2 regions of the Lactobacillus sp. W8093 genome follow, and region 1 is predicted to be linked to the other one. Evidence: predicted binding sites of a transcription regulator. Region 1 holds the regulator's gene; the other holds the start of a gene.

Region 1 (11,821 bases):
ATTTTGGAGTAAAATAATTTAATAGATAGAGAAAAGAGAGGTTTTTTCAAAAATGGAACAAATAAAAGAATTAAACAAAGCTAAATTAGCAGATATTACCAAAAATGGTCGTGTTGTTTTAGAATTTTCTGCTGGTTGGTGCCCAGATTGCCGTTTTTTGGATCCGTTTATGCCTGAAATTGAAAAAGATTTTGCTAATAGTAAATTTTATCAAATAGACCGTGATGGCTCTGTGGATATAGCAAAAGAAATGAATATCATGGGCATTCCTTCATTTGTGGTCTACCAAGATGGCGCAGAAATTGGTAGACTAGTTAATAAGGATCGTAAAACTAAGGATGAGGTTGAAAATTTTTTGCGGTCGCTTGACTAAGTGAAAGAGGATTGTGATTCATGATTACAAGTATTAATAAAGAAGGTTATCCTAATACCCTGATTGTGATTTTGGGCCAAGATAAGGGTAAAAGTGAGTATGAGGAAAAAGATGACATTACTCGTATCACTGATGAAAAAGGGAATGTCACAGGTTATAATTTTTTCAATGTCAACGAAGTTATTGATTATGATAGTTTGCCTAATGGTCAGGTTAAACTAAATGAAGAAGATTTAGCCTCTTTAAATAAAAAATTAGCAGAAGCTGGTTTTACGGATAAACTGGCATATGGCAAACCAACTTTAGTTTACGGCTATGTCAAAACTTGTGAAAAACACCCTGACTCTGACCACCTTCATGTCACTACTGTTGATGTAGGTAACGGCGAAGAACACCAAATTGTTTGTGGTGCACCTAACATTGCACAGGGACAAAAAGTCGTAGTTGCCTTGCCTGGTACTTTGATGCCTAATGGTCAAATGATTTGGCCCGGTCAACTACGCCATGTTGATTCTTATGGTATGATTTGTTCAGCTCGTGAATTGGGTCTTGAACATGCTCCGCAAAAAAGGGGTATTTTGGTAGTTCCGGCTGATTTTAATGCCGGCGATGAATTTGATCCGGAAAAGTGCGATCAACTTTTAGCCGAAGGACAAATCACTTTATAAAAGTAGCAGACTTTACCAACAAAAAGGTAAAGTCTTTTTTGCGCATAAAATTGAATTTTAAATTTCATCATGGTTTTGTAATGGTCCTGCTCATTTTGCGATAGTAATGGTAAAATAAATAGCAATGATAAAAGATTTTGGAGTTCAGAAAAATGTTAGACAAAAATAAACAGATTTGGTTTATCGGAATTAAAGGAACTGGAATGGCTGCTCTTGCTCTAGTTTTAAAAGACCTGGGTTTTGATGTGGCCGGCAGTGATATCGCAAAGTATACTTTCACGCAAGAACCGCTGATTAAAGCGGATATAAAAATATCTTCATTTGCGGCCGATAACATTAAGGATAATGGTCAGGTAATTGTTAAGGGCAACGCTTTTAAAGCTGATAATGTTGAAGTGCAGGCTTGTGAAAGTAAAAATGTTACTTGGCAAAGTTATCCTGATACTGTAGAAGAAATGATTAAGATGCACACTAGCATTGGTGTTTCTGGGACTCATGGGAAAACTTCTACTACAGGTCTTTTAGCTCACGTGTTAGGAGAAGCTGCACCAACATCTTACTTAATAGGAGATGGTGAGGGCAAGGGTGTTAAGAACTCCCGCTTCTTTGTTTATGAAGCTGACGAATATCGGCGTCATTTTTTGGCGTATCATCCTGACTACCAAATTATGACCAATATTGATTTTGATCATCCAGATTATTTTAAAGATCAATCAGATTATACTTCCGCTTTTCAAACAGCTGCTCAGCAAACGCAAAAAGGACTTTTTGTCTGGGGCGGAAACAGCCGTTTAAAGCAGCTTAAAGCAGATTGCCCCAAATATACTTATGGTTTTGACAGTGACGATGATTTTCAAGCCGTAGCAATCACAAGATCAACTCAAGGGTCCAGTTTTACTGTGTTAAATCACGGACATAATATCGGTCACTTTACAATTCATCTTTTTGGTGATCATAATATTTTGAATGCTACTGCGGTGATAGCTGTTGCTTACACTGAAAAAATTCCGTTAGCAGATATTCAACAAGGTTTATTGACATATCAAGGAGCCAAAAGACGGTTTTCAGAAAAAGATTTTAAAGATATTAATATCATTGATGACTATGCCCATCATCCGACAGAAATGCGGGCAACAATTCAAGCAGCAAGACAAAAATTTCCTGATAAACGCTTGGTAGTAGTATTTCAACCACATACTTTTTCCAGGACCAAAAAATATGCCAGTGATTTTGAAGAAATTTTGCGCGGAGTTGATAAGGCTTATATCACTCCAATCTATGCCTCCGCTAGAGAAAAAAGCGGTGATATTACTAGTGATGACTTAGTAGCCAAAATTCCCGGAGCAGAGGTAATTGACCTTGATAATATTGCCGATTTGGCTCAAAACAAAGATAGTGTGATCGTCTTCATGGGTGCCGGTGATATTACCAAATATGAAGACGCTTTGGAAAAGTTATTAAAATAATTGCAATTTTTAGCTAAAGATCAAGTTTTTAAAACTTGGTCTTTTTACTTAAAAAAGCGCGAACCAATTACCTCAGAATGCAAATAAATCAGTATTGTGCAAGATGTGAGCAAAAACTGTTAAAATGGTAGTTGAATTAAGAAACTTGGTTTAATTATGAGGAGAACTAATGGCTGATAAAAAATTACTTTTGATTGATGGTAATTCAGTTGCCTTTCGTGCTTTTTATGCACTGTTTCGTCAACTTGAAAATTTTAGAAATCCTGAAGGTTTGCATACCAATGCCATTTATACGTTTAAAAACATGCTTGATGTCGTCTTAAATGATGTCAAACCTGACCATGTTTTAGTCGCATTTGATGCGGGTAAAACTACTTTTAGGAATAATATGTATGCCGATTATAAAGGCGGTAGACAGAAAACACCGTCTGAATTGTCTGAACAGTTACCATACATTCAAGAACTTTTACATGATCTGGGCATATCCACCTATGAACTCGACAATTATGAAGCCGATGATATTATCGGTACTTTTGCTACAATTGGTGAAAAAGAGGGTTTCAAAGTGACTGTTGTTACGGGCGACAAAGATTTAACGCAACTAGCTTCACCTCAAACAACAGTAATGGTCACTAAATCCGGTGTGTTGAACTTGGAAGCTTATACGCCTGAACACATGAAGGAAGTTAATGGTGTTACCCCAACTGAATTTATTGATATGAAAGCCTTAATGGGTGATAATTCTGACAATTATCCTGGTGTGACTAAGATTGGTCCCAAAAAGGCTTCACAACTTATCCAAGAATATGGTTCTGTAGAAAACCTTTATGATCATATAGATGATATGAAACCTTCAAAAATGAAAGAGAATCTCATCAATGACAAAGATAAGGCTCTTTTAGGCAAAAAATTGGCAACAATTGATCGCCACACTCCTTTGACTATTGGGATTGATGATATTAAGTGGCGCGATGTGGACTATCAAAAATTGCGCAGATTCTATGAAAAAATGAACTTTCGCAAGTTTTTAAGCCAGTTAGACCCTGAAAATGCTGCTGGGCAAAAGGATCAACCAGTAAAAGATAATAAAGCAGTTGCTTTTACAGAGCTTAAAGAAAATGACATTAACAACTTTGCAGTTAAAGATGGTCAAACTATTACTTTTTATTTAGGGATGCTGGGTGCTAACTACCACTTAGCTGATTTTGTTGGTTTTGCCATCAAGATCGATAAGCAAATATATGTAAGCCGTAATGTTGACCTGTTAAAAGAACCGCAACTTAAGAATATTCTGGAAAATAAGCGAATTACTAAAAATGTTTTTGACTTAAAGCGGACAACAGTTGGCTTAAATCGTTTAGGTATTCATGCTCGCGGCATTGACTATGACATGCTTCTTGCTTCGTATTTGATTAATAATGAAAATAATTCGGATGATATGGGCGAGATATGTCGGATGTACGGTGATAATTCGGTTAAAAGTGATTACGACGTTTATGGTAAAGGTAAAAGTGCCCACATTCCAGAAGACGATCATGTGTTATTTAATCATTTGGCTGGCAAGATAGAAGCAATCGAGAACTTAAAAGAGACATTGTTAGCTAAACTAAAAGAACACGAGCAAGACGATCTTTTTGCCAATATTGAAATCCCTGTTGCCAGAGTTCTGTCTGTGATGGAAATCAATGGCATCAAAGTTCAAGCTGAGACTTTAACGCAGCTTCAAGATGAGTTTGCAGTTGAGCTCAAGAAAATGGAAAAGCAAATTTATGATGAAGCTGGTGAAGAATTTAATATTAATTCTCCTAAGCAATTAGGTCATATTTTGTTTGAAAAAATGGGCTTAAAGCCAATTAAAAAGACCAAAACCGGTTATTCCACATCAGTTGATGTCTTAAATCAGCTAAAAGATGAAAGCCCGATTATTGGACAAATTCTCACTTACCGGCAAATTGCTAAAATCCAGTCAACTTATGTTAATGGTTTACTGGATGTCATTCAAAAAGACGGTCGGGTTCATACCAGATACTTGCAAACTCTTACTGCTACCGGTCGTTTGTCCTCAGTTGATCCTAATTTACAAAATATTCCAACCAGAACCGAGGAAGGTAAGCAAATTAGAAAAGCGTTTGTTCCTAGTGAACCTGATGGCTACATTTTTTCCTGTGATTATTCACAAATTGAATTGCGTGTTTTGGCACAAGTTTCTGGCGATGAACAGATGCAGGAAGCTTTTAGAACCGGTTACGATATTCACGCTCATACCGCAATGAAAATTTTTCACTTAAAATCAACAGCCGATGTCACTCCTTTAATGCGCCGCAGGGCCAAAGCTGTGAATTTCGGTATTGTTTACGGCATTTCTGATTACGGTTTATCTAAAAACCTTAATATCAGTCGCAAGCAGGCCAAGCAATTCATAGATAATTATTTTGAGCAATATCCTCAAATTAAAGATTACATGAATAAAGCAGTTCAGGTAGCCCGTGAAAAAGGATATGCCGAAACAATTATGCACAGAAGACGCTACTTGCCAGATATTCATGCTAAAAACTTTAATGTGCGTTCATTTGCTGAGAGAACAGCAATTAATTCGCCAATTCAAGGTTCTGCCGCAGATATTATCAAAATAGCGATGATTAACATGCAGAAAAAATTAGATGACATGCATCTTAAGACCAAGATGGTAGTCCAGGTTCATGATGAGCTGATTTTTGATGTGCCAAAGGATGAATTGGAAACAATTAAAAAGATTGTACCGGAAGTTATGCAGTCGGCTGTAAGACTAGACATACCTCTTGTAGCTGATTCCGGATATGGTCATAATTGGTTTGATGCTAAGTAAGGAGTAACTTGTAATGCCGGAAATGCCAGAAGTTGAGACTGTGAGACGGACACTTCTTCCTCTTATCAAAGGAAAGACAATCAAAGAAGTAACAGTCTGGTATCCAAAGATTATAACTGGTGATGCAAAAGAATTTAAGCAGCAGTTAGTTGGTAAAAAAATCACCACAATTGATCGTTATGCTAAATATTTGTTAATTCGGCTTAGCGGCAATCTAACAGTAGTGTCACATTTGCGCATGGAGGGTAAGTATCGTTTAGTTAAAATAAATACTAAAAAGGATAAACACGACCACGTGCAAATTGTTTTTAGTGATAATTCGGCATTGCGTTATAATGATGTGCGTAAGTTCGGGCGCATGCAGTTAATTAAAACGGGAACTGAAAAAGAAAAGACGGGTATTAGCAAATTAGGTGCAGAACCCAACTCAGCAGCTTTTACCGTTTCTTATTTACAAAATGGTTTAGCACGTAAAAAGAAAAATATTAAAAATACACTCCTTGACCAATCTGTTGTTGCAGGGTTGGGCAACATCTATGTTGACGAGGTGTTGTGGGAAACGAAAATTCACCCGTTAAGTCAAGCCAATACCATTCCCGCAGAAAAGGTAGCACAATTGCACGATAACATTAATTCACTAATAGAATTGGCAATTGCTGAACGAGGTACTACAATTCATACCTATCTGGATGCAAACGGCAAAACAGGTGGCTTTCAAAAAATGTTGCAGGTTTATGGTCATAAAGGTGAACCATGTGTGCGTTGTGGTACACCACTTGAAAAAATTAAGGTCAATGGACGAGGAACTACTTTTTGTCCTAAATGTCAGGTGATTTATAAATGACAATGATATTAGGCTTGACTGGTGGAATTGCAAGCGGTAAAAGCACCGCAGATGCTTATTTTGAAAAAATGCAAATTCCAGTAATTGATTGCGATCAAATAGCCCATGATATTTTAAAGACCGGTAATCAGGGATATGAAAAAGTTATCAAACAATTTGGCAGTGAAGTCTTAAATACGGATAGTTCACTTAATCGTTCAAAGTTGGGACAAATAGTTTTTAATGATGAAAAACAACTTGAAATTTTGAATGAAATTACTCATCCATTGATTTTTACAGAAATACAAGCTAAAATTGCGCTAAACAAGGCTAAGAAAAGCCCCATAATAGTTGTTGATGCTCCTGTTCTGTTTGAGTCAAATGGTCAAAAATATTGTGATCGGACTTTACTGATTGCTATACCAGAAAAATTGCAGCTAGAAAGACTAATGCAAAGGGATCACCTTAGTCAGGGTGCAGCTTTAAAGCGCATCAATAGTCAAATGCCACTTAAGCAAAAGGAAAAATTGGCTGACTACGTGATTACTAATACTGGTTCCAGAAAAGACCTTGAGACTAAATTAGAAGAATTGTTACTTGAAATCAAAGGGGAGGACTAAAATGGAATGTCCTAATTGTCATAAAAATGCATCAAAAGTAATTGATTCGCGTCCGAGTGATGAAAATCGTGCTATCAGACGTAGGCGCGAATGTGAAAACTGCGGCTTCCGTTTTACTACATTTGAACGTGTTGAAACCACGCCTTTATTAGTAATCAAAAATGACGGCACACGTGAGCCATTTAACCGAAAAAAGATTTTACGTGGAGTGATGGCAGCTGGTCAAAAAAGACCAATCTCAAGTTCACAATTTGAAGAATTAGTTGATCACGTAGAAAACAAAATCAGGCAGGAAGGAGTTAGTGAAATTTCTTCCAAAAAAATTGGTCAATTGGTAATGGATGAATTGGCTAAAATAGATGATGTGGCCTATATTCGATTTGCGTCAATTTACCGTGAGTTTAAAGATATGTCTAGTTTCATGAAAACTATGGAAGATATGATTGCCAGAAGAGAGAAAGGAAATTAATTATGTTTGAGACTAACAATCCCAAACAGCCTTTTTATATTACAAACAGAGTAGAGCTCTACCCAACAGATTTGCGTGTTTTAATTAAGCTATATCAGCCTTTAGTTGGTTCTTTGGCGGTGGCACTCTATTTAAGTCTGAATGAGGATTATTCTGCCCAAGCTATGCTGTCAGATTCACAGGGGATTTACCGTTTGCAAGAACAAGTTGACTGTGATATTAAAAAATTATTTGCGGCTCTGCACAAGATAGAGGCGGTGGGGTTAATCGAGACCCGACTACTTGACAATCAAATAATGGGCAAAATTCTATGTTTTGAACTTAAAAGTATCCCGTCTAGCAGTGAATTTTTTGGGACTGCGTTATTAGCAAGCTTATTAAAAGAAAAAGTGGGTATTACCGCTTTTCATAAATTAAGTCATGATTTTGCCCGGGAAACAAAACAAAATCAAAACTTTGTTAATGGTGTGAAAACAGCACCAAATATCTCCGCCTCGTTTATAGATGTCTTTCATTTACCAGATCAAGAAGCAATAGACCCTTCAATTGAGGTTAAAGAGGCTGCCCAAGAAAATAATATTGTTACCCGTAATACTGCCACTATCAATGAAAAGGACCAGATTGACTGGGACTTTATGAAACAGCAATTTGAAATTTATCAAATTGCAGGCAGCGAAATTGACCAAAACAGAGAAGCAATTCGTGCAATTATGAGAACTTATGGTTTGACCGAACAGGAATTTGTAGATGAAACTCTGCCCTGTTTGCATGGTGATTACCATCTAAATATGAATCGGATTAAACAAACTATTGCTAATAACATTCATGCAGCAACTACTCGCAGCCAATTACAAAAAAAGACACGAGCAAAGGACAATTCTGAACTAAAAAACAAGCACTTAAGTAGTAGTGAACAAGAATTATTACAAAGCGCAAAAGCGAACTCACCAGCACAATTTTTGTATCAGCTTAAGACCAGCCGGAATGATTTTGTAGATGCTAGTGAATATCGCCTACTTGATAGTTTATATAATGAAAAAGGTATTTCAGCAGAACTGCTCAATATCTTGACTTATGCCTGCTTGAAAAGTGGTCCTAATGTGTCTTTTCGTTTGGCAAATAAAATTTTACATGATTGGCTGCAGCACGGAGTAAAAACCGGTGGTCAAGCTTTGGAATATATGGACAATAGGAAAAAGGCCCAAGAGCAGAAAAGAAAGCAGTATGGCAGTTATAATTCGCGTAAGTCAATTGAAAAGGGCACGGATTGGACTGAAAATAAACCAAAAATAAATTCCGAAGTTTCTAGTGAAGAACTAAAAAAGTTTTTTGAGAATTTTGAAAATAAGAATGGCATGAAGTAGGTGAAATATATGCGACCCATTAAAAAATATATTGCTAAAGGACAATCAGGCAATGCTGAGGAGCAAAGTCCTGAAGCTATTAAACAAAGGGTACTGGCTGAACCTAAGGTGCAAAACTTTATCGCGCAGCATCAAGATCAATTAAATGACAGCATTATTAATAAAAGTCTGCCCACTCTTTACGGCTATTATCTGAGCCAGCATAAAAAAGATCCTGTCACCAGAGGCTATTATCCTGATTTGATAATGAATAAAAATGCGATCAGTTTGAAATTTGTGCCCGAAGACAGCAAACTTATTCACGATAGAGAAATATATATCAAAAGGCATTTGCGCCTGATTAATTTACCTGATGGGTTGCATGATGTTCGCTTAAGCCAGATTGAACTGACCCCGGAAAGAGCCGAAGTGATGACCCGCATTCAGCAATTTTTATCAAGATATGCTAAAGATGTTCATCAGAAGGGACTTTATTTGTCGGGCAATTTTGGTATCGGCAAAACATATATATTGGCGGGACTTGCTAATCAAGTTGCTGCCATGGATAAGTATGTTGTTTTCTTGCATGTTCCGACATTTATTGCAGGTTTATCCAGTCATTTTAGTGATAATAGTGTTCAGGATGAAGTCCAAAAAATTGCTAACGCTGATTTTTTAATACTAGATGATATTGGAGCTGAAAGTTTGAGTCAATGGTCGCGTGACGAGGTCTTGGCGGTAATTCTGCAGGCCAGAATGGATAATGTGCTGCCAACATTTTTCTCGTCAAATTTTGCAATGAGCGATCTGGCAGATCATTTCAAAGAAACCAAAAATTCTATTGATCCTGTAAAAGCAGCGAGATTAATGGAAAGAATCAAGTCTTTGGCGACTGAAGTAGTAATTTCTGGACCAAATAGAAGACACCAATAAAAATATTTTGCTGTAAATCTATGAAAATTAACTTGCATTAAAAAATTATTGGGCTATAATTAACTGCAATGAATGAACATGTTGCTACGCACCACAGAGAGAGGGCAATATTCTGGAAGCTCCCATTAGCGTTTGCAACCCACTCATTCGTACCTAAAATTTTAAAATGGGTTAGATCCGTTAACAATCTACAACGAGATAGTCCAGATTTTTGGACTAAATTTTGGGTGGAACCACGTTAATTAACGTCCCAGTGCTTAATTGCACTGGGACTTTTTTTATTTCTTAAATTTTCGGAGGAAAAAATGAGTTTTTCAATTACATTGCCTGATGGCTCAAAAAAAGATTTTACTGAGGCAGTCACAGTTTCAGAACTAGCACATGGTATTGCTACATCTCTAGGTAAAGCAGCTCTTGGAGCAAAAGTAAATGGTCAAATTGTTGGTTTAGATTACAAATTAGACCAAGATGCCAGTGTTGCTATTATTACTGATAGGGATGAAGCTGGTCTAGATATTTTAAGAGCAACAGTAGCCTTTGTTTTTGAAGCAGTTGCGCAGAAAGCATATCCAGAGATTCACTTTGGTGAGCACGCAGCAGATGATGATGGTTTTTATGTTGACACTGACAAAGAAAATCAAATCAAAGTTAGTGAACTGCCGGAACTTGAAAAAGCAATCAAAAAAGTAATCAAAGCAGGAGATAAGATTGAATCTTCTTTTCTGCCAAAAGCTGAGCTTGCCGAAATTTTTAAGAATGACCCGTATAAGAGTGCGTTGCTAAAAGATGAAAAAGACGATCAAGTGCATGTCTTTAAATTAGGTGATTTTGTTGATTTTGGCTTTGAAGCCCTATTGCCAAATACGGGCAAAATTAAACAATTTAAGTTGTTATCGGTTGCCGGTGCTTATTGGCAAGGTCAATCATCAAATCCAATGCTTCAAAGAATTTCCGGAACAGCGTTCTTTAAAAAAGCTGATTTAGATGCCGATATTAAGCGTCGTGAAGAAATTAAAGAACGTGATCACCGAACTATCGGACGCGACCTTGATTTATTCTTTGTTGATCCTAAGGTTGGTGCTGGTTTACCTTATTGGATGCCAAAAGGAGCCACAATTCGCCGAGTAGTTGAACGCTATATTATCGACAAAGAAGTGGCTGATGGTTACCAACATGTATATACTCCAGTCTTAATGAATGTTGACGCATACAAGACATCTGGACACTGGGCACATTATCGTGATGATATGTTTCCACCAATGGATATGGGCGATGGAGAAATGCTTGAACTGCGCCCAATGAATTGTCCGTCACATATTCAAATTTACAAGCACCATATCCGTTCATACCGCGAACTGCCAATTAGAATTGCAGAGCTGGGTATGATGCACAGATATGAAAAATCGGGTGCGTTGTCAGGTTTGCAACGTGTACGGGAAATGACTTTAAATGATGGTCATACCTTTGTCACGTTGGACCAAGTACAGAGTGAATTTTCTAAGATTTTGACTTTGATTTTAGACGTTTACAAAGACTTTGATATCACGGATTACTACTTCAGACTTTCATACCGTGATCCAAAGAATACTAAAAAGTATTTTGCTAATGACGAGATGTGGGAAAGAAGTCAGGCAATGCTGAAGAAGGCAATGGACGACATGGGTCTTGACTATGTCGAAGCTGAAGGTGAAGCTGCCTTTTACGGTCCTAAACTTGATATTCAGACTAAGACGGCGTTAGGTGCTGATGAAACTATGTCCACAATCCAGTTGGACTTTATGCTTCCAGAACGCTTTAACTTAAGTTATGTAGGTCAAGATGGAGAAGAACATCGTCCAGTTATGATCCACCGCGGTATTGTTGGTACTATGGAGCGTTTCATTGCTTACTTGATTGAAATTTACAAGGGTGCCTTTCCAACTTGGCTGGCTCCAGTTCAGGTGGAAGTAATTCCGGTTAACCTTGATGCCCATTCTGACTATGCTAAAAAAGTTCGCGATGAATTGAATAAGCGCGGCTTCAGAGCAGAAGCAGATTTACGTAACGAAAAATTAGGTTACAAAATACGTGAATCGCAAACTCAAAAAGTACCATACACTCTTGTTTTAGGTGATAAAGAGCTCAAGGACAATAGTGTCAATGTTCGTCGCTATGGTACAGAAGAAGAAGTGGCTAAGGACTTTAACGAATTCATTAACGAAATCGATCAAGATGTTAAATCATATTCACGTAAAGGATAAAAATTGTTATTTATAGAAAAGGCAAAATAATTTAATGGCTA
Region 2 (11,821 bases), on a different contig from region 1:
AGGAACAGCGACTTGACCGATAATCACCCCGAACACAGCTGTTACCACCATGCCGATAAAGATTGAACCGGGAATATTCATAGCCATTAAAATTACTGTTAAGGTTAAACCAAAGAGGGTAATCCAAACAGCTGGTGAATTAAACTTACCTAGAGTAACTAAATTTGAGTCACTGTTTACGATTAATTTACCATTTTGCAAACCAATGAATGCGATAAATAAACCGATTCCAGCTGAAATAGCATATTTCAAATCTTGTGGAATAGCATCAACTACTATTTCACGTAATTTCAAGACTGTTATCAAAATAAACAAGATAGACGCTACTAAAACTGCAGCTAAAGCTGTTTGCCAGTTAATATGCATGCCGCCACAGACATTGTAAGCAAAAAACGCAGCACTACCTAATGTTGGCGCTAAAGCTACAGGATAATTTGCTACCAAACCCATAATGAAACAACCAATTGCAATTGAAATTGCTGTGACAGTAAAAGCTGCTCCTTTATCAATACCAGCTGCGTGTAAAATGTTAGGGTTAACAAAAAGGATGTAGGAGAGACTGACAAACGTGGTTAATGCAGCTATTAATTCACGTTTAACAGTGGTATGAGCATCGTTTAAATGAAAGACTTTGTCTAATGTCGTCATTTTTTCCTCCAAAAATATTTAAATTACAAAAAACTAATATATCTAGTATATAACTTATTTGTACTGTGAGTTACCCGAATAGAGAATATTTCCCAGGAAATAATTGCTATTGGCTAGTTTTGATTAGTATCTTTGTGATTGGTTAAAATAAAATCATTGCTTAATTATTAAAATAAGGCTCCACCAAAATTTAGTGTGCAATAAATCTAGTTTGGAGATTAGATAAATAGTTAGTAACTCTTATAAAAAATGTGTTAAAAAAGCAAATATATTTTAAATATATTTGCTTTTTAGATATTAATTTTAGAAGTTCAAAACCCATAAGAAGACTATAAATACGAAGAACAGTATCCACATCATTGGGGTAACTTCTTTAGCACGTTTAGCTGCTACCATACAGATTGGATAGGTTATCAGTCCTAAAGCCAAACCATCTGAAATGGAATAGGTAAGAGGCATACCAATTAATATTAGGAAAGCCGGCACGGCAATTTCCATTTTATCCCAATGTATGTGTGCCGTATTTTGTGCCATCAGGACACCAACAATAATTAATGCCGGTGCTGTCACGTGAGTGGTAAATAAGCCTAAAAGTGGACTGAATATCATTGATATTAAGAAGAAGATGGCTACGAAGACAGCTGTTAAACCTGTCCGTCCGCCAACCGCAATACCAGCACTTGACTCAACGAAAGCACCGACTGGTGAAGTTCCCAAAATTGAACCAACCATCATGGCTGTTGAGTCAGAAGCTAAAGCTTTGCCTACACGTGGCATTTTATTATCTTTCATAAAACCAGCTTGTTGGGCTAAACCGATTAAGGTACCAGCAGTGTCAAAGAATGTAACCAAGAGAAAAGTCAATACAACTACCCACATTTGTAAAGTATTAATATCTTTCACATGAAAAATTGCTTGACCAAATGAAGGAGCAATACTTGGCGCTACTGAAACTATTTTGGTTGGCAAAGAAATCTGTCCAGTTATTACACCAAAAATGGCAGCTAAGACCATACCGATAAAAATAGCACCGGGTACATTTAAAATCATTAAGATAACAGTGACAATTAAGCCAAAAATGGTAATCCAAACGGCTGGATCATGAAGGGAACCTAGTCCAACTAAAGTAGACTTATTTCCTACGATTAAGCCACCGTCTTGCATTCCTAAGAATGCAATGAACAAACCAATTCCAGAAGAAATTGCGAATTTTAGGTCAGAAGGGATAGCGTTGATAATCTTTTCCCTTAACTTAAACATAGTGATCAGAATAAAAATAATTGAAGCAACAAAAACTGCCGCCAAAGCTGTTTCCCATGAAACATGCATACCTACACAGACTGTATAAGCAAAGAAAGCATTGATGCCTAAAGCTGGGGCTTCGCCAATAGGATAATTGGCAACTATACCCATTATTGCTGTACCTAATGCACTAGCTAAAGCTGTTGCTGTAAAAACAGCACCTTTATCCATGCCACTAGCACCCAAAACACTAGGATTAACAAATAAAATGTATGACATGCTGATAAAAGTTGTTAGACCAGCGAGAAATTCAATTTTAACGTTGGTTTTATATTTATCGAGTTGAAAATAACTCTTTATAAAATTCATCTAACCTCTCCCAAATTTATTGTTCGTCTTTTAATATTAATTAGACAACGATTATAGTTTACCATTCATGAAAATAAATGTAAACACGAATTATAAGAGGTAAAAGTATAGCAAAAAGCAATTATTCTCAACTATAAGCCAAAACCGCAAGTTGACCGCACGATAGGATAATCGGTAAAATGAAAATAAATATCATAGATATTGCAGTCCATAAGGAGGAAAAATGGCTAAACTGATTTTTTCGGATATTGATGGTACCTTAATCAATTCAAAGCAAGAAGTTACCCCGAAAACTAAACTTGCTATCCGTCAGCAAATTATTAAAGGCAACGTCTTTATTCCGGTTTCTGCACGTATGCCACAAGCAATCATGACTGTCGCAGGACAAATTACCAAGTCTTGCCCAATGGTCGCATACAACGGTGCTTTAGTGCTAGATGAGATGGGACAACCACTGAACTCCTATTTTATGACAGCTGCTAAAGCAGCAGAAATATGCACATACATTGAAAGTAAAAATAATGGTGTCGTTTGGAATGTATATAGTGGCAATAACTGGTATTATTTCCCGGGAAATAATAATAGGCGAGTTAGAAATGAAGAAGCAATAGTAAGAGTTAAGGCACAACAGAGTTCTATTGCTGAAGTCAAAAAACTTAAGGGTGTGCATAAAATTTTGCTCATGGGGGCTCCAGAATTATTAGATGCCACGCAGAAAGACTTACAGGGTTTGTATCCCGAGTTTTATATAGTAAAATCTGCGTCTAACTTGTTAGAAGTTGTTGTTAAAGGGGTCTCTAAAGGACAAGGTGCTAGAGCGATAGCACAGGAATTTGGAGTAGATTTAAAGGACTGCTGGGCTTTTGGTGATAATTATAATGATGAAAAGATGCTTGAAGCGGTTGGTCATCCAGTAATAATGGGAAATGCTCCTGAAAATTTGAAGAAAAAATTTAGAACTACATTAGATAATAATCACGATGGTATTGCCTTAATACTCAATCAATTAAACTAGTTTATATAAAGTAATGGAGATTCGGCCTTTTTGCCAAACCATTTGTGGTCAATTTTTGTAATAGTGCCATTTCTAGCTAATTTGGTCAATGCGTGGTTAATTTTGCGTTTTAAAGTTATATCACTTTTTCTCATACCCACACCAAATTCTTCTTTAGGAAATGGACTATTAATTTGAGTATAATCTTCTGGATGCTTTTGTCGGGAAATGTAATAGTTGGCATAAGTACTATCAATTAATAAACCTTGAATACGACCGGCATTAAGGTCAATAAAGGCATTTGTAAAAGAATCATAGAGAATTGGCTCATGGTTTTTAATTCGCTTTTTAAAAACCTGTGGATATTGCATTACATCATTGTAGCCGGAAGAACCTGTTTGTACACCCAGCGTCTTACCTTTCATGGCAGCGATCTGATCTATCTTATTTTTTTTAAGGCTTACTAAAACTTGGGTGGAATATAGGTAAGTTTTACTAAAATTAATTTTAGCTTTCCGTTCGGGATTTTTACTAAAGCCATTCCAAATGAGGTCAATCGTACCGTTTTTAAGTTCAGTGGTGTTCATTGACCAATCAATAGTCTGGAAACTAACTTTGATATCATAAAGATCAAAAACGGCTTTAGCAAGATCGACATCATAGCCGATTAACTGACCATTCTTTTGCCTAAAATCCATCGGTACAAAAGTATCATCAACACCAACAGTAATGTAACCACGCTGCTTTATGTGAGACCAATTGTCTACCGTATTCGCTTTTCTATTCACTGATATGCCGCTACAAGCAGAAATGAATAAGGTACAAATTAGAGTTATTAATAAAGCCGCAAGGCGCTTAATTTTCACTTACATTACCTTCTTATCATCTAGAGCTTTAACGGTAAAAATCTGATCAGCCACTTGGTGTGCAAATTCCATGTCATGAGTGACAATAATTTGAGTCATTTGGTTGTCGGTTTTTAATTTTAAAATTATTTCGCCCACTTTTGTCCGCAATGCAGGGTCTAAAGCAGATGTGGGCTCATCATAACATAAAATGTGAGGCTGCATTGCTAATGCCCTGACAATAGCTACTCTTTGCTGCTGGCCACCTGATAATTGGTACGGATAAAGGTTTTCTTTTCCGTTTAAATCAAGCTGTTTTAATAATTTACGGGCTTGCTTTTCAGCTTGACTAGCTGTTTCTTTTAAAACTAACGTAGGTGCAAGAGTAATGTTATCAATAACGGTTAGGTTGGGAAAAAGTTCGTAACTTTGAAAAACGACACCAATAATGTGGTTTTTGCTATCAGGCTCAGCTGGATTAAATTCTTGTCCGTTCCAGAGAAATTTACCGGAATCTATTTTTTCTAACCCACTTAAACAACGTAGTAGCGTGGTTTTTCCAGCACCTGACGGTCCTACAATAGCTAGAATTTGTCTGTCCGGGATAGTGAGATTTAATTTATTGAGTATAAGGCGGGAACCAAATTTTTTAGTAATGTTCTTAAGTTCTAGCATAATATTTCCTTTGCATTATTTCCATTTAGCAAAATTGTGTTCGATTTTTTTCAGTAAGAATGATGCAATACCGGTCATCATTAAATATATTATTCCTACTATTACTAATGGAACCAGTGTTACGTCTCTAGCAGTGGCGACATTCCCAGCTCGTAATAGTTCTCCCAAACCGATAACATAAACCAGAGAAGTATCTTTTACTAAATTAATGACTTCGTTGCCAATAGAGGGAATAACTATTTTACTAACCTGGGGAATAATAATGTGAGACAAAGTTTGCCAATAGCTTAGCCTTAAAACCCGAGCACTTTCATATTGACCCACCGGTATTGATTGAAAGCCACCACGAAATATTTCTGCAAAATAAGCAGTGTAGTTTAAGATGAAAGCAAAAAGTGCAGCATCGTATCGTTGAAATATGATACCAATGATTGGCAGACCATAAAAAATAAAAATTAGTTGTAAAAGCAATGGAGTTCCACGCATAATCCAAATATAGAATTTTAGTATTAAGCGCAGTGGCTTAAAGCGAGAAAGTAAACCTAAACTAACGATGATTCCCAGAGGAATAGAAACGATCAAAGTCCAAAAGAACAAGATCAAAGTCATTTTTGCGCCTGTGATTAAAGAGGGCATGATTGAGATGATATAGTCCATTTTCTTCTCCTTTGTATTTAGCTGAGACCGAGTTTAAGTTGGTAAAAATATTTCTACATAACATAATTAAAAAAATATGTGAAAAAAGATATGATTTAATAATAACACAAATCTAGCGCCTTATTACTTTTGATTAAACAATCTAAAGCCTGTATTTGGTCAATTTGAGGCTTGATTATTAAATGACATAAAAAATAGTATAACACTAAGTGAAAAAGAACCCCTAGAGTAATAACTAGGGGTTCTTTGAGTAAGCTAACTTTTGTTTATTGTTCTTCTATTTGAATATCTGTTGGTTTGTCCCAAGAGTTGGGTAATTTACCCATTTCTTTTAGCTTGGTAACAATTTGATCTAGTACAACTTCTCTGGCATGTTCGTCAGTCATGAAGTCCAGCTTGTCACCATCAATCTCCATTTTAGGAGAATAATCGTATTTTTCGTACCATGGTTTGTAATAGCGCAAAAGCCGTTTATAGTAATCTTCCAGTGTCGCGTCATAGCTCAGCTGTTCGTATGGTCGACCACGTTTTTGGATCCTTTTAATCATGGTATCGTATGAAACATTAATGTGAACCAGCAGATCTGGGTTTTTCTTTGGCATGTGCTTAAGTTCACCCATCATGTTGTTGAGAAGTTCGTAATATGTATCTACTTCTTCACTCGTTGCGCGCCCAATATCAGCGTTCATTTGGAAGAAAAGGGCATCCTCATAGATTGAACGATCAAGAACGTTGTTATCGTCAGTTAGTGCGTTTTTGATGCTACGAAAACGAGTGTTAAGGAAAAACACCTGAAGTAAGAATGCGTATTTTTTAGGATCAGCGTAAAAGAGTGGCAAAACTGGGTTATTGTCGACACTTTCGTAAAATGGTTTAGTTCCTAAATATTTGGCTAAAATACTGGTTAGACTGGATTTACCGGCTCCAATTGGCCCGCTTAAAACAATAACTGTCATCACGTTCCTTCTCTATTCTAAATTGCCTATTGCATGCAATTTGTCATCAATCTGACGTAAAACTTCTTTTTTGGCATCTTCATCGCAGATAAAATCGTATTTATCCCCGTCGATTTTAATCTTAGGAGATGCATCATAATTTTCATACCATGGTTCATAATACTTAATTAACCTGGCATAGTAGTCTTTTAAACTAGGATCAGTACTGATTTGTTCAAATGAACGTCCACGTTTTTTAATGCGTTTAAGCATAGTGTCTAAAGAAACGTGAATGTAAATCAGTAAATCGGGCTTTTTGCTGGGATTACCGGGAGTATCTTCCATCATATTTTCAAGTAGACTATCATATATCTTAAATTCAGTTGGATCAGCCACTTTGCTGTCTGCATTCATTTTGAAAAAGAGTGCATCTTCATAGATTGAACGGTCTGAAACACTATTTTTTTCTCGAATTGCTTGGTTAATTTGTGCTAAACGGTGGTTAAGCAAGTAAATGTTAAGCAAAAAAGTATAGCGTTTCATGTCTTGGTAATATAAAGGAAGAACAGGATTATTATCTACTCCCTCGTAAAAAGCTTGTGTACCTAAGTGCTCAGCTAAAATACTAGTTAAACTGGATTTACCGGCTCCAATTGGCCCACTTAAAACAATAACTTGGATCACGTTCTTTCTTAAATATTAAATACAACATATAGATTCTTATCTAGTTTAATACGAGATATAGTGGTATACAAGCAAAAAGTAAATTTAAATTGTGCCTTAAAAGTCAAGTCATTTTGTATAATACAGAATAAAAAATTAAGCTTTGATAAAGTAACTAAATTGTTGCTTAAGTTGAATGTTACACGTGGAACTAAAATTAAAAATTAACAAAGCCAATTTTAAAATTCGGACTGGAAAGTCTTAATTTGCTAGGGCATGTTAGCGATATTATTAGGTATCAATCCCTTTAGTCCGTACTTTAATTCTTTTAATGCTGTAATAAACAATAATTCCTGGTTTAAATTGATTTAATTATGATAGATGATTTTGCGCTTATAAAGCAGAATATTTTGTCTTTTTTCAGTCCCAAAAAATTGTTCGTAATATTTATATACTGCCGTGATGAGACAACTCTAAACTAAAAAATTAAAAATAAATTGCATTTATGTTAGTAAAAACATAAAATAATAAGTAGATTATAAAAGAAACAGCGAATACTTCAAATAAAAAGGTATACTGATATGTTTCATGCTGTAAATGATACGACGGGCTTTTTAGGAAGAATACAAAAACTATTAAAACTTCCAATAATAATTAAATTATTTAAGAGTCTGCAGCTTTGAAATAGGTCAAAGATTAATGTTCTTTGCAAACTGTTTCTCTCAAGAAGATATGTCATTTTAGTATTAACCCTGAAAATAGGGATTTAGACAGGAAGTAAATCATGGACAACACTGTAGCAAAATTTTCGCTTTGGACCTACGTTAAACGTAATTCAGGTATGTATGTCATTCTGGCTATTTTATATTTTGGGCGGAATTTAGCGCAAATTGGTGCCAGTATTTTTCAAGGTAATGCACTTACTGCTTTGACACAGCACAGTTTAAAGGGCTTTATTGTTGATACAGGTTTAAATTTGCTTAGCTGGGGCTTTTTCCTAATTTTCTTTTTTTGTAGTTCACGGTATTCCGCTGTAATTGTCAGGGCTGTTGATAATTCTATTAGGAGTTCATTAGCCCATGTAATTGGTCGTCAAGAGTATGAAAGCTTTAACAACCATACGGAAGCTGACTATGTTTCTTGGTTTACTAATGATATTAACCAAATTAATCAAGATGGCTTTTTCAGTTTAGAGCAAACATATAGCAGTGCACTCTTAGGTATTATTGCCAGTGTCATCCTGCTTTCTTATCATCCGCTCTTATTTGTCACCACTTTGGTTTTTGCTGTTGTTATGATTTTATTTCCCCGTCTTTTTAAGAAAAAGTTGGAGGAGTTATCGCAAAAACAAAGTAGTCAAAATGAGGTGTTAACGGCAAAAGCAACCGACGCTCTTGAGGGTTTTGTCAACCTGCTCACGCTTGGTCAGCAAAAATTGCTCAATAAGATAGTCTATGCGGCATCAGATAAAGCAGGAAGGGCACGGGTTAATTATATTACGGAAATGTCCTTTTCTAATTCACTAATTAACCTGATAAGTATATCTGCTCAAACTATTTTAACCATTGAATCTGGATATCTGGCGTTTCGCAACCAGCTTCCTATCGGTGCTATTTTAATTGTTGGTTCATTGTCCGGTAACGTTTTTGGCAGCTTGACAGAAATCAGCATTGATCTAACTTCAATTCGGGCCGTGCAGCCTATTTTTGATAAGTACAATAAACTAGCTAATGCGCACAAGAAGACAGGGGACAAGGATGCTGCTCCTTTGACCCAGCAAATTGCATTTAGCGACCTTTCATTCAGCTACCCCAATAGTGATAGACCTATTTTAACGAATGTTGCTGGCAGCATTAAGCGAGGCGAACGGGTAGCTATTGTTGGTCCATCAGGCTGCGGTAAGTCGACCCTGGTAAAATTAATTGGTGGTTTATTAACCGGATATCAAGGTTCGCTTACTTGGGATAATGATGAATATCGCGAACTTAATTTAAGTTCGCTGCACAAGCAGATTGCTTACATTGACCAGTCCGCGTATATTTTTGACGGCAGCCTGCGCTATAATATCACTTTAGATCGCGAGGCAACAGACAAAGAAGTCAACGCTGCAATTACGCGCGCCGGTCTCGAAGAATTTGTTGCAGATAATGCCAGCGGTCTTGACACTGTTTTAAAGCACGCCGGTAACAATATTTCAGGTGGACAAAAGCAGCGCATTGCACTAGCACGGCAACTGTTGGGTAACCCGCAAGTTATTCTGGCCGATGAAATTACCTCTGCAATCGACGAAAAAGATGGACAAAAAATCGAACAGAGTCTGCTTGATTTGGACAACATAACGTTAATCTATATTTCCCACCATTTGCGACCTGAAATCAAAAAGCAGTTTGATCAAGTAATCGAATTGGGATGATAGAATACTACATTTAATGACCTGTTAAAAAGCTGTGAAACTCTAATCTTTTAGATTATGGGCATAGTGTTTTATGCAAATGTGGCTATTACCTAAAATTCTACAGAAATAAAAAGAGGGCCTAGCTCTAAAGTTGGAGCTGGCCTTCTTTTTGCATGATATTGTAATGGTCTATTTTTATTTACATGCCACTATATAAGTTACTTCCAATTTGTCGATTGAGATTGAAAATACTATTTAACTCTAGATTCTTTCTTCTTTTCCTCAACTTTATCTTGAGCTTTGTCTTTTTGATCGCTGATTTTATCCTTAGTGTCGTTAGCAGCACCGGTGATACGGTCCTGTAAGCTGACAGAATCTTTTTCATGCTGCTCTTTAGTTTTAATATCAACTACAGTAACGTTGACTTCAACTGTATCAAGACCGGTCATTTCTTTGACTTTTTCTTGGATCTTTTCTTTAATTTGATCATATAGCTTGGTAATGTCTACGCCATATTCTGCAACGATCTCAATATCAACGGCTACTTGCTTTTTGCCTACTTCAACATTTACACCTGAAGTGACGTCATCGCTATTAACTATTTTATCAGCAATATTTGAGAAAAAGCCGCCGTTAACTGTTAAAAGACCTTTAATGTCAGATAAGGCAATACCCACGATTTTTTGAATCACCTTTGAATCATATTTTAGATCGCCTTTAACTTCAGGTTTTGAACTTCCTTGATTTGAACTTGATTGTACCATATTGCATTTACTCCTTATATTAAATTATTTATTCTGCAACATCTTTTTAAATACCGGCCAGTAATGACCAACTAAAAAGCCACAGACTAACATTACAATGACGAAAATAGTTTTGAAAAATCCCAGTACCAAAAAGCAAAATGCCAGTAACAAACCAATTACAGCACCGCTTATTTCTGGGAGGTATTTTTTATATTCTTCTTTCATCTTAACCTCCTTTATTGAACGCGCTTCTCAGGTTTAGCTCCTTTGTGATAATTGGTAAACTTGATGTTAATTTTTGGCTTTTGTTCAATTCCCAGCAACTGCTTTAGATTCTTTTTTAATTCTTCAAGGTATTCATCAAGTAGAGCAGAAATGTTTTCACCTGCACCAAGGTCACCGCCAATTTTGATTTTAATATGGCGTTTTGTTAACTTGGAACTAACTTTAGCATTATTTAGGTAAGGCAAATCAGCAAGTGAATTCATTACAAAGCTGTTGATAGCTTTTGATGTGACTTTAACTTGACCATCACGTTTGTGAATTAGATTAAAGTATCTTTGGACTGGCCAGAATAGGATGACAAATAAACTGATAATTAGTATTATAAAGATAATTGCACTAATACCAATTAAGTACCATGTAAAGATGGGATTAAGAGAACCTAAATGCGGTAATTTAATCCTTAAATATTTTTGCCAAAAACTGCTGGTTTCCCATAATAGGTAAACGGGAATTGGTAGCAATAATATTATGCATAGTACTAATAGCCATTTCTTAATTCTTTTCAACTTATCACCATCCTCTCAGTGTTCACCTTAATAATAATACTGATTATTTTAACAGACTAACAATATGCTCCATATATATACATTAACAGTTTGCGAATTTTTACACACAAAAAGCGGTGCTTTATGGCACCGCCTTTATTTGCAAAAACGAACTGATTATTTTTGATATTTAGCACTTAACTTGCTTGCTGCAGCCTGATCAACAATTACAGTGACATTTTGATGTTGTTGCAAAACTGAAGCAGGTACATCTTCTGTTACTGGGCCTTCAACCATTTTAGCCACAGCATCAGCTTTATTGTCGCCAAATGCCATTACCACAATTTCTTTTGCAGACATAATGTTAGCTATTCCCATACAGATTGCAGTCTTTGGCACATCATCAATGTTATCAAAGAAACGTGAGTTAGCTTTAATAGTATTGTCTGTCAGTTTTACTTCATGGGTAACGGAATCAAATGATGTTCCTGGTTCATTAAAGGCAATATGTCCATTTCTACCAATGCCCAATAACTGGATATCAATTGGATTCTCTGCAATTATCTTGTTGTAATCGTCTGAAGCTCCTTCAGGATCCTTGATTGCTTTAATACCATCTGGCACATAAGTCTTCTTAAATGGCTTTTCATTGAATAAGTATTTTTGCATAAAGTAATGGTAGCTTTGGTCATTGTCAGGAGCTAAACCAACATATTCATCAAGGTTGATGCTGGTTAGGTTACTCGTATCCATGTCGCTCTTAACCCATTCTTGGTATAAAGCAACAGGAGTAGAGCCAGTTGCTAAGCCAATAACTTTGGCACCATTAGCGATACTTTTTTCAAAAATTTCAAAGCCCTTTTTACTACCATTAGACTTGTC

Evidence for each region. Region 1 encodes NrdR, which represses ribonucleotide reductase genes. Its sites were predicted from a motif close to ACACNATATATNGTGT; they were not measured.
Region 2: H3T47_RS01875 (deoxynucleoside kinase) is a predicted target of NrdR. The motif match lies at 7,098-7,113, and genes of this name have one in related genera.

Annotation. Positions count from the first base shown of each region.
Region 1 covers NZ_JACFRL010000007.1:44,614-56,434, reverse strand. The annotation lists gene trmB (tRNA (guanosine(46)-N7)-methyltransferase TrmB) at 1-17, shown strand, start outside; gene H3T47_RS05985 (thioredoxin family protein) at 53-373, shown strand; gene ytpR (YtpR family tRNA-binding protein) at 394-1,041, shown strand; gene murC (UDP-N-acetylmuramate--L-alanine ligase) at 1,194-2,507, shown strand; gene polA (DNA polymerase I) at 2,677-5,352, shown strand; gene mutM (bifunctional DNA-formamidopyrimidine glycosylase/DNA-(apurinic or apyrimidinic site) lyase) at 5,366-6,196, shown strand; gene coaE (dephospho-CoA kinase) at 6,193-6,795, shown strand; gene nrdR (transcriptional regulator NrdR) at 6,797-7,264, shown strand; gene H3T47_RS05950 (DnaD domain protein) at 7,267-8,628, shown strand; gene dnaI (primosomal protein DnaI) at 8,638-9,540, shown strand; gene thrS (threonine--tRNA ligase) at 9,846-11,780, shown strand.
Region 2 covers NZ_JACFRL010000002.1:121,116-132,936, reverse strand. The annotation lists gene H3T47_RS01910 (NCS2 family permease) at 1-648, opposite strand, end outside; gene H3T47_RS01905 (NCS2 family permease) at 952-2,259, opposite strand; gene H3T47_RS01900 (Cof-type HAD-IIB family hydrolase) at 2,483-3,274, shown strand; gene H3T47_RS01895 (amino acid ABC transporter substrate-binding protein) at 3,271-4,119, opposite strand; gene H3T47_RS01890 (amino acid ABC transporter ATP-binding protein) at 4,120-4,773, opposite strand; gene H3T47_RS01885 (amino acid ABC transporter permease) at 4,789-5,430, opposite strand; gene H3T47_RS01880 (deoxynucleoside kinase) at 5,697-6,386, opposite strand; gene H3T47_RS01875 (deoxynucleoside kinase) at 6,399-7,049, opposite strand; gene H3T47_RS01870 (ABC transporter ATP-binding protein) at 7,813-9,441, shown strand; gene H3T47_RS01865 (Asp23/Gls24 family envelope stress response protein) at 9,675-10,187, opposite strand; gene H3T47_RS01860 (DUF2273 domain-containing protein) at 10,212-10,394, opposite strand; gene amaP (alkaline shock response membrane anchor protein AmaP) at 10,406-10,960, opposite strand; gene H3T47_RS01850 (glucosamine-6-phosphate deaminase) at 11,117-11,821, opposite strand, start outside.